2 regions of the Micromonospora sp. WMMA1923 genome follow, and region 2 is predicted to be linked to the other one. Evidence: predicted binding sites of a transcription regulator. Region 2 holds the regulator's gene; the other holds the start of a gene.
What was found. Region 2 encodes HrcA, which represses chaperone genes, less so after heat shock. Its sites were predicted from a motif close to GGTTNGCACNCTCNNNNNGAGNGTGCNAACC; they were not measured.

Region 1: a site for HrcA is predicted at 3,000-3,030, ahead of groL (chaperonin GroEL). Genes of this name have one in related genera too.

The regions. Positions count from the first base shown of each region.
Region 1 covers NZ_JBMHLZ010000001.1:5,150,988-5,155,710, forward strand. The annotation lists gene ACN28G_RS23355 (S8 family serine peptidase) at 1-996, shown strand, start outside; gene groL (chaperonin GroEL) at 1,184-2,806, opposite strand; gene ACN28G_RS23365 (hypothetical protein) at 3,146-3,898, opposite strand.
Region 2 covers NZ_JBMHLZ010000001.1:4,253,580-4,258,302, forward strand. The annotation lists gene ACN28G_RS19125 (16S rRNA (uracil(1498)-N(3))-methyltransferase) at 1-121, opposite strand, end outside; gene dnaJ (molecular chaperone DnaJ) at 122-1,261, opposite strand; gene hrcA (heat-inducible transcriptional repressor HrcA) at 1,318-2,340, opposite strand; gene ACN28G_RS19140 (DUF4870 domain-containing protein) at 2,560-3,249, shown strand; gene hemW (radical SAM family heme chaperone HemW) at 3,288-4,511, opposite strand; gene ACN28G_RS19150 (enoyl-CoA hydratase-related protein) at 4,530-4,723, shown strand, end outside.

The DNA of each region.
Region 1 (4,723 bases), 900 kb from region 2:
CTACCGGCGGCGGTACCGGCCAACCGCGGCGACCAGAGCGCGCCGGCCGGGCCGGCCTGGAACATCTCGCTGATCGGTGCGGACCGGGTGTGGAGCGAGTTCGGGGTGACCGGTGCCGGGGTGGTGGTGGGCAGCTCCGACTCCGGGGTGGACGGTGCCCATCCGGCGCTCTCCGCCGGCTTCCGGGGCGGCGACGACTCCTGGTACGACCCGTGGGCCGGCACCCCGGCCCCGACCGACCGCAGCGGACACGGCACCCACACGCTGGGCAGCGCGGTCGGCCGCAGCGGGATCGGGGTGGCCCCCGACGCCAGGTGGACCGGCTGTGTCAACCTCAACCGCAACCTCGGCAGCCCGGCCCGGTACCTGGACTGCCTCCAGTTCATGCTGGCCCCGTTCCCGGTAGGCGGGGACCCGTTCCGCGACGGTCGCCCCGCACGCGCCCCGGACGTGCTCACCAACTCGTGGGGATGTCCGCCGATCGAGGGCTGTGACCCGGGGCTGCTCCGGCCGGCCACCGCCGCGCTGGAGGCGGCGGGCATCTTCGTGGTGGCCGCCGCCGGCAACACCGGCCCGTCCTGTGGCTCGATCGAGGACCCGCCGGCGACGTACCCGGATGTGTTGACCGTCGGTGCGGTGGACCGGCAGCGGCAGGTGACGATCTTCTCCAGCCGGGGGCCGGCGGCCGGCGGCGCGGCCAAGCCTGACCTGGTCGCGCCCGGCGCGGGGGTGCTCTCCGCGATGCCCGGCGGCGGATACGCCACCCTGGACGGCACCTCGATGGCCACCCCGCAGGTGGCCGGCGTGGTGGCGCTGATGTGGTCGGCCAACCCGGACCTGGTCGGCGACGTCGACCGGACCCGGCAGCTGCTGCGGGACACCGCGACCCCGGCCCGGCCCGACCCCGACCAACCGGCCGGCGGGTGCCCGGGTGCGGACCGCGCCGGTGCCGGCGTGATCGACGCCTACGCCGCCGTCCAGGCCGCCCGGGGCTGACCCGGCTGAGCTGTGCGGCTGGCCCGGGCTGGGCTGCCCGGCTGCGGGCTGGCCCGGGCTGGGCTGCCCGGCTGCGGGCTGGCCCGGGCTGGGGCTGCCCGGCTGCGGGCGACGGTGTGGGGGCTGGACAGCGGAAGGGGCGGGCCGCTGACGCGGCCCGCCCCTTCCGGCGTTCGTGGAGCTGGACTCAGAAGTCCATCTCCCCGCCACCCGGAGCAGCCGGGGCGGCCGGGTTCTTCTCCGGCTTGTCCGCCACGACGGCCTCGGTGGTGAGGAAGAGCGCCGCGATCGACGAGGCGTTCTGCAGCGCCGACCGGGTCACCTTGGCCGGGTCGATGATGCCCGCGGCCAGCAGGTCGACGTACTCGCCGCTGGCGGCGTTGAGGCCGTGCCCGGCGTCCAGGTTGCGGACGCGCTCGACGACCACGCCACCCTCCAGACCGGCGTTCACGGCGATCTGCCGCAGCGGGGCGTCCAGCGCGATCTTGACGATCTGCGCACCGGTCGCCTCGTCACCGGCCAGGTCCAGCTTGTCGAAGGCGGTCTTGCCGGCCTGCACCAGCGCGACGCCACCACCCGGGACGATGCCCTCCTCGACGGCGGCCTTCGCGTTGCGAACGGCGTCCTCGATGCGGTGCTTGCGCTCCTTCAGCTCGACCTCGGTGGCCGCGCCGACCTTGATCACCGCAACGCCACCGGCCAGCTTGGCCAGCCGCTCCTGCAGCTTCTCCCGGTCGTAGTCCGAGTCGCTCTTGTCGATCTCGGCCCGGATCTGGTTCACCCGGCCCTGGATCTGGTCGGCGTCACCGGCACCGTCGACGATGGTGGTCTCGTCCTTGGTCACCACGACCTTGCGGGCGCGGCCCAGCATCTCGATGCCGGCGGCGTCGAGCTTGAGGCCGACCTCCTCGCTGATGACCTGGCCACCGGTGAGGATGGCGATGTCGGTCAGCATGGCCTTGCGGCGGTCACCGAAGCCCGGCGCCTTGACGGCGACCGACTTGAAGGTGCCCCGGACCTTGTTGACCACCAGGGTGGCCAGGGCCTCGCCCTCCAGGTCCTCGGCGATGATCAGCAGCGGCTTGCCCGACTGCATGACCTTCTCCAGGATCGGGAGCAGGTCCTTCACCGACGAGATCTTGCTGTTCGCGATCAGGATGTACGGGTCGTCGAAGACGGCCTCCATACGCTCCGGGTCGGTCATGAAGTAGGCCGAGATGTAGCCCTTGTCGAAGCGCATGCCCTCGGTGAGCTCAAGCTCAAGCCCGAAGGTGTTGCTCTCCTCGACGGTGATGACGCCTTCCTTGCCGACCTTGTCCATCGCCTCGGCGATGATCTCGCCGACGCTGCTGTCACCAGCGGAGATGGAGGCGGTGGAGGCGATCTGCTCCTTGGTCTCGACGTCCTTGGCGAGCTTGGACAGCTCCTCCGAGACGCTGGAGACCGCGGCCTCGATGCCCCGCTTCAGGGCCATCGGGTTGGCGCCGGCGGCCACGTTGCGCAGGCCCTCACGGACCAGGGCCTGGGCCAGGACGGTCGCCGTCGTCGTGCCGTCGCCGGCCACGTCGTCGGTCTTCTTGGCGACCTCCTTGACCAGCTCAGCGCCGATCTTCTCGTACGGGTCCTCGAGCTCGATCTCCTTGGCGATGCTCACACCATCGTTGGTGATGGTGGGGGCACCCCACTTCTTCTCGAGCACGACGTTGCGGCCCTTCGGGCCGAGCGTCACCTTCACGGCGTCGGCGAGCTGGTTCATGCCCCGCTCGAGGCCGCGGCGCGCCTCTTCGTCGAACGCGATCATCTTGGCCATACGGCGTTGTCCTCCTGGACACTCACGGGCCACCCGAGTGTGAGTCCCGGATGGGCCGCCTGGTGTACGCACCTTGGGACGTCGCCGTCGAGTGACAGCGACATCCTTCGGCCGGGCCGGATAGCCCGCGACGACCGGCCATGTGCCGCGTACCGTCTCCAACGGCGTACGACCGTGGCCCTACCGCCCCGACCATTGGCACTCACCGTACGCGAGTGCCAATGACTTGTTTAGCACTCTCCCCTGCCGAGTGCAAGCACGATGCCGCCGATCAGACCGGATCCGGGCCCTCGCCCAGCCGGACTTCAGGCGCTTGACCTGCGCGGATTCCGCTCCTGGTCAGCCGAGTTCGGCTGCCAGTCGGGCGCTGTTCACCGGCGCCTCGTGGATCCGTTGCTCGGCGTAGGTCACCACCAGCCCGACCAACTGGATGAGGTGGGCCGGCAGACTCAGCAGCGCGGAAAGGGAGACCACCACGATCGCGCCCACGGTCAGCTGCGGGGAGGTCATCGGGTCGTCCCCGAACGGCAGCATGCCCACCGACTCCAGCAGGTCGAGAAGCACGGCGATGCCGAAGACCACGGCCCCCAGCAGTGCCACCCGCCCGAGCATCATGCCGAACCGGTCGTGGAACATCCGGAAGGACCGCCCGATCGGGTTGCTCCGCTCGAACAGGTAGACCGGCCCGGCCAGGCTCAACGCGGCGGCCAGATAGATCCCGGGCAGAATGCAGAAGCAGACTCCCACCAGGATCAGCAGACCCAGCACCAGGGTCCAGCCCCACAGCCCCAACGCCCGGCGCAGGCCGTAGCGCAGGGCCGTGGCGAAGTCCACCGGTTCGCCGGCCGCCTGCCGGGCGATCACCCAGCTACCGGCCGCCCAGCCGATGCTCTGCACCAGACCCACCAGCACGGTGGCGGCCAGCAGGGTGATGCCGAAGACCACCATGTCCCGGGTGAACCCGTCGGGCAGCACCGGCAACGCACCGGGCGCCGGCTCCTCGATCCCGAACGTCGGGTCGAGCAGCAGCGTCACCACCGAGATGATCAACGTCGGCAGCACCTGGGTGAGCAGCGTCAGGGGCAGCAACACCGGCCAGCCCCGGCGTACCGCGCCGACGCACCGGGAGAACCAGCCGCCCAGGCCCGCGCCGGGCGGGTTGACAAGCAGATCCCGCGGGTCCCACCCACCGGGCTGCCCGGGCCCGGCATAGGCCTGCCCGGGGTAGGGCTGACCCGGGTACGGCTGACCCGGATAGGGCTGCCCGGGATACGGCTGACCCGGGTAAGGGTGCCCGGGATACGACTGACCCGGGTAAGGGTGCCCCGGGTACGCCTGCCCGGGGTAGGACTGCCCGGGGTGGGACTGCCCGGGGTGGGACTGCCCGGGGTGGGACTGCCCGGGGTGGGACTGCCCGGGGTGGGACTGCCCGGGGTGGGACTGACCCGGGTACGGCTGGCCGGGGTGTTGCTGCCCGGGATACGGCTGGCCGGGGTGTGCTGGCGGGTTGCCCCCGTACGGTGGTTGGCCGGCGGGGGAACCGGCACCGGGCGGCGTACCGGGTGGGTAGCCCCCGGCCGGCGGGACCACGTGGGCCGGGGGGCCCGGTACGGGCGGCTCCGGACTGGACTGCCCCGCCCCCGACGGTCCGTGCGCCATCGCCCCCGGACCGAGCTGGCCCGGCCCACCAGTCCTCGACCCGGCCTGACCCGGGCCTGCCGCCCCTGCCCCGGCCTGGCCCGACGCTGCCGCCTCCGGCTGACCCGACGCGCCCGCTCCAGGCCCGGCCGGCGCACCAGCGCCGGGCTGACCCGACCCCTGCGGGCCCGGGACGGAACCGTCCGCCCCGGAACCGGATCGATCCAGCCCGCCAGGGTCCGCACCGGCCTGTCCCGGCGCATCCAGACGCGAGCCGGA
Region 2 (4,723 bases):
GCAGCAGTTCCTGGCCGGCCCGCAGGCGTTGCACGGTGGCGGCGTGGTGGCCCTCCGGCCCGTCGAGGGTCAGGGTGTCACCGGTGGGCAGGGCGTCGACCAGGAAGAGCGGCGCGGACACTCAGGCGTGCCCGTTGAAGGCGTCCCGCATCCGGGAGAAGAAGCCACCCTGCTTGGTCAGCTCGGCGACCTCCTCGCCTCGGGTCTTGGCGAAGTCGCGCAGCATCCGCTCCTGGTCGGCGTCGAGCTTGGTGGGCGTCCGCACGTCGAGGTGGACGTAGAGGTCGCCCCGGCCGGTGCCGCGCAGGTGTGGCACCCCACGGGCGCGCAGCCGCAGGGTGCTGCCCGGCTGGGTGCCGGCCTTGACGTCGACGGTCTCCTCGCTGTCCAGGGTCTTGATGGTCAGCCGGGTGCCCAGGGCGGCGGCGGTCATCGGCACCGTGACCCGGCAGTGCAGGTCGTCGCCCTTGCGGGAGTAGACGTCGTGCGGCCGCTCGTGGATCTCGACGTAGAGGTCTCCGGGGGTGCCGCCACCCGGGCCGACCTCGCCCTGCTGGGCCAGCCGGATCCGCATGCCGTCCTCGACCCCGGCCGGGATCTTGACGGTCAGCGAGCGGCGGGTGCGGACCCGTCCGTCGCCGGCGCAGGTCGGGCAGGGGTGCGGGATCGTGGTGCCGTAGCCCTGGCAGACCGTGCAGGGGCGGGCGGAGACCACCTGGCCGAGGAAGGTGCGTTGCACCGACTGCACCTCGCCCCGGCCACCGCACGTCTCGCAGGTGGCCAGGTGGGTGCCGGCGGCGGTGCCCGCGCCGGAGCAGGTGGTGCAGAGCACGGCCGTGTCGACGTTGATCGGCGCCTCGACGCCGAAGGCGGTCTCCTGCAGGTCGAGTTCCAAGCGCAGGATGGCGTCCGCGCCGGGTCGGGTCCGCGGGCGCGGACCCCGGGCGCCACCGGCGGCCCCGCCGAAGAACGCGTCCATGATGTCCTGGAAGCCGGCGAACGGGCCGGCGCCGGGCCCGCCCGGGCCACCCGCGCCGCCGCCGGGTGCCAGCGGGTCGCCGCCCAGGTCGACGATCTGCCGTTTCCGGTCGTCCGACAGGACCTCGTACGCGGCGTTGATGTCCTTGAACTTCTCCTGGGCCTCCGGGTCCGGATTCACGTCCGGGTGGAACCGCCGCGCCAACTTGCGGTAGGCGCGCTTGATCTCGTCATCGGAGGCTTCCCGGTCAACCCCGAGAATGCCGTAGTAGTCCCTGGCCACTGCGTCCCGTGTCCTCATGTTTCGTCTCGCTCTGCGCCGATCGTCGGCCCGACTGGTCAGTTCTGGGCCAGCAGCTCGCCCACGTAGCGTGCCACGGCCCGGACCGTGGCGATGGTGCCGGGGTAGTCCATCCGGGTCGGCCCCAGCACCCCCAACCCACCAACGATGGTCGTGCCCGGCCCGTAGCCGGTGCTGACCACCGAGGCGGCGCGCAGGTTGTCGACCTCGTTCTCGTCGCCGATCAGCACCCGGGTGGTGCTCGGCTCGGCCTCGCCGATCAGCTTGAGCAGGACGACCTCCTCCTCCAGCGCCTCCAGGATCGGCCGTAGCGACCCCTGGAAGTCGAGCAGGCCGCCCCGGGTCAGGTTGGCGGTGCCGGCCAGCGCCAGCCGCTCCTCGTGCCGCTCGACAAGCGTCTCCAGCAGCACGGTGGAGAGCGTGGTCATGGCCGGGCGCAGCTGCGGCGAGGCCTCCTCGACCAGCGCCTGCACCAGCGGCGGGGTCTCGGAGAGCCGGGTACCGCCGAGCTTCTCGTTGAGCAGGCGACGCAGGTCGGTGACGTCGTCGGCGGGGATCGGCGCGGGCAGCTCGACCAGCCGCTGCTCGACCCGGCCGGTGTCGGCGATCATGACCAGCATCAGCCGGGTGGTGGAGATCGGCACCAGCTCCAAATGGCGGACCGAGGAACGGGCGAGGCTCGGGTACTGCACCACGGCCACCTGGCGGGTGAGCTGGGCCAGCAGCCGCACCGTGCGGTGCACCACGTCGTCGAGGTCGACCGCGCCGAGCAGGAACCGCTCGATGGCCCGTCGTTCGGCGGGGCTGAGCGGCTTGACCCGGGACAGCCGGTCGACGAAGAGCCGGTAGCCGCGGTCGGTGGGCACCCGGCCGGCGCTGGTGTGCGGCTGCCGGATGTAGCCCTCCTCCTCCAGCACCGCCATGTCGTTGCGGACGGTCGCCGGGGAGACACCGAGCTGGTGCCGCTCGACCAGGGCCCGACTGCCGACCGGCTCCTGGGTGGCTACGTAGTCCTCGACGATCGCGCGCAGCACGGCGAGTTTGCGGTCGTCGAGACCCATGCTCCCACCTCCTGTCGCGCGTCGACCCGGCTCGCGGGCCGCGCGGCCGCGCCGTCGGGTGCGGGCCGGCCGCACCTCCTGGCACTCGACTGTAGCGAGTGCCAGTCTACGTCGGGTGCCCGCGGCGACGCGATGATCGGTACCGCGCCGGAGCCCGGTGCGCCCCGTCACCTGTGTCGCTCCGGTGCCGCCTTGCCGGCTGCGCCTACCGTGAGCTTCATGACTGAACCACCTCGCCCACCGGGATCGGGCGACCCCGACCCTCAGCGGTCCGATCCGACCACCCCGATGCATCCCCCCGCCGACCCCTTCGGCTACGAACCACCCACCGCTCCACTGTCCGGGACGTCAGGGCCGGGCGACTACCCCCCACCCGGTGGATACCCCCCGCCGGAGCAGCCCACCTCCGGTGGCTACCCGCCACCGTTCCCGGGCACCGGGGGCTACCCGCCGCCCGGCGGCAACCCTCCGCCGGGCAACTATCCCCCACCGGGTGGGAATCCCCCGCCGGGCGTCGGGTACCCGACCGGCGGCGGCTACGGTGGGCCACCGGCCGGCTACCCCAGCTCCGAGGAGAAGAACTGGGCGCTCATCGCCCACTTCGGCGGGGCGCTCGGGGTGGTCGTCGGCGGTGGGCTGCTCGGTTGGGTCGCCCCACTGATCGCGTACTCGGCCAAGGGGCAGTCGCCGGCCGTCCGGGCACACGCCGTGGCCGCGCTGAACTTCCAGCTGACCTGGGTGATCGCGCTCGCGCTCAGCTTCGTACTGGCCTTCGTCACCTGCGGGGTGCTGTTCTTCGTGCCGATGCTGGTCGCGCTGGTGCCGCTGATCTTCGGCATCGTCGCCGGGGTCAAGGCCGGCGAGGGCGTCCTCTACCGCTACCCGATGACGTCCCGCTTCATCAAGTAGGCCGGGCGGGTTCACCGCGGCCGGACCGCCGGGTGTGCTCAGGGCAGTAGGTCGCGGACCACGGCGTCGGCGAGCAGGCGGCCACGCAGGGTGAGCACCGCCCGACCGTCGGCGTACCGTGCCCCGTCGAGCAGGCCGGCCGTCCGGGCCCGCTCGGCGCCGGCCCGCCCCGGCTCGTCGAGCACCGACAGGGGCAGCCCGTCGGCCAGCCGGAGCCGGAGCATCACGTCCTCCATGTGCGCCTCGGTGGCGGTGAGCACCTCCCGGGCCTGGCCCGGTGAGTGCCCCCGGGCCAGCCGGGCCGCGTACGCGGTGGGGTGTTTGACGTTCCACCAGCGCACCCCGCCGACGTGGCTGTGCGCCCCCGGGCCCAGGCCCCACCAGTCGCCGCCGGTCCAGTACAGCAGGTTGTGCCGGCACCGGGCGGCCGGCGTCCGGGCCCAGTTGGAGACCTCGTACCAGGAGAAACCGGCCGCGTCGAGGGCGGCCTCGGCGGCCAGGTAACGGTCCGCCGCCACGTCGTCGGAGGGGTACGGCAGCTCGCCCCGCCGCATCCGGGCGGCCAGCCGGGTGCCGTCCTCGACGATCAGGGCGTACGCGCTGACGTGGTCCACCCCCGCCGCGACGACCTGGTCCAGGCTGGCGGCGAAGTCCTCGGCGCGCTCCCCCGGCGTACCGTAGATCAGGTCCAGGTTGACGTGGTCGAAACCGGCGTCGCGGGCCTCCAGTGCGGCGGCGGTGGCCCGGCCGGCGCGGTGCCCGCGCTCCAGCACGGCCAGCACCCCCGGCGCGGCCGACTGCATGCCGAGCGAGATCCGGGTGTACCCGGCCGCCCGCAGGGTCTTCAGCGACGCGGGGGTGACCGACTCCGGGTTCGCCTCGGTGCTCACCTCGGCGTCGGCGGCCAACCCCCAGGTGCGGTCGATCGCGTCCAGGATCCGGGCCAGGTCGTCGGCGGGCAGCAGGGTCGGGGTGCCACCGCCGACGAAGACCGTCTCCACCCGGGGCGGCGGGCGGTCGCCGAGCACCCGGGCGGCCAAGGCCAACTCGGCCAGCACGGTGTCGGCGTAGCTCTCCCGGCTCGCCCCGCCCCCCAGCTCGGCGGCGGTGTACGTGTTGAAGTCGCAGTAACCACACCGACTGGCGCAGAACGGCACGTGCACGTACACCCCGAACCCACGCCTGCCGACGGCAGCGGTGGCGGAGGCGGGCAGCGAACCGTCGACCGGGACGGTCTCGCCTTCTGGAAGGACGCCGGGCATGGCCACTAGTGTGCCTGGATGACCTCCTCCGACGCGCTGGTGCGGGTGGCCACGGCCCACGGGGTGACCACACTCACCCTGGACAGCCCGGCCAACCGCAACGCGCTCTCCACCGGACTGATGACCGAACTGCTGGCCGGGCTGGCCGCCGCGGTCGCCGACGACACCGTCCGGGTGGTCGTGCTCGACCACACCGGCCCGGTCTTCTGCTC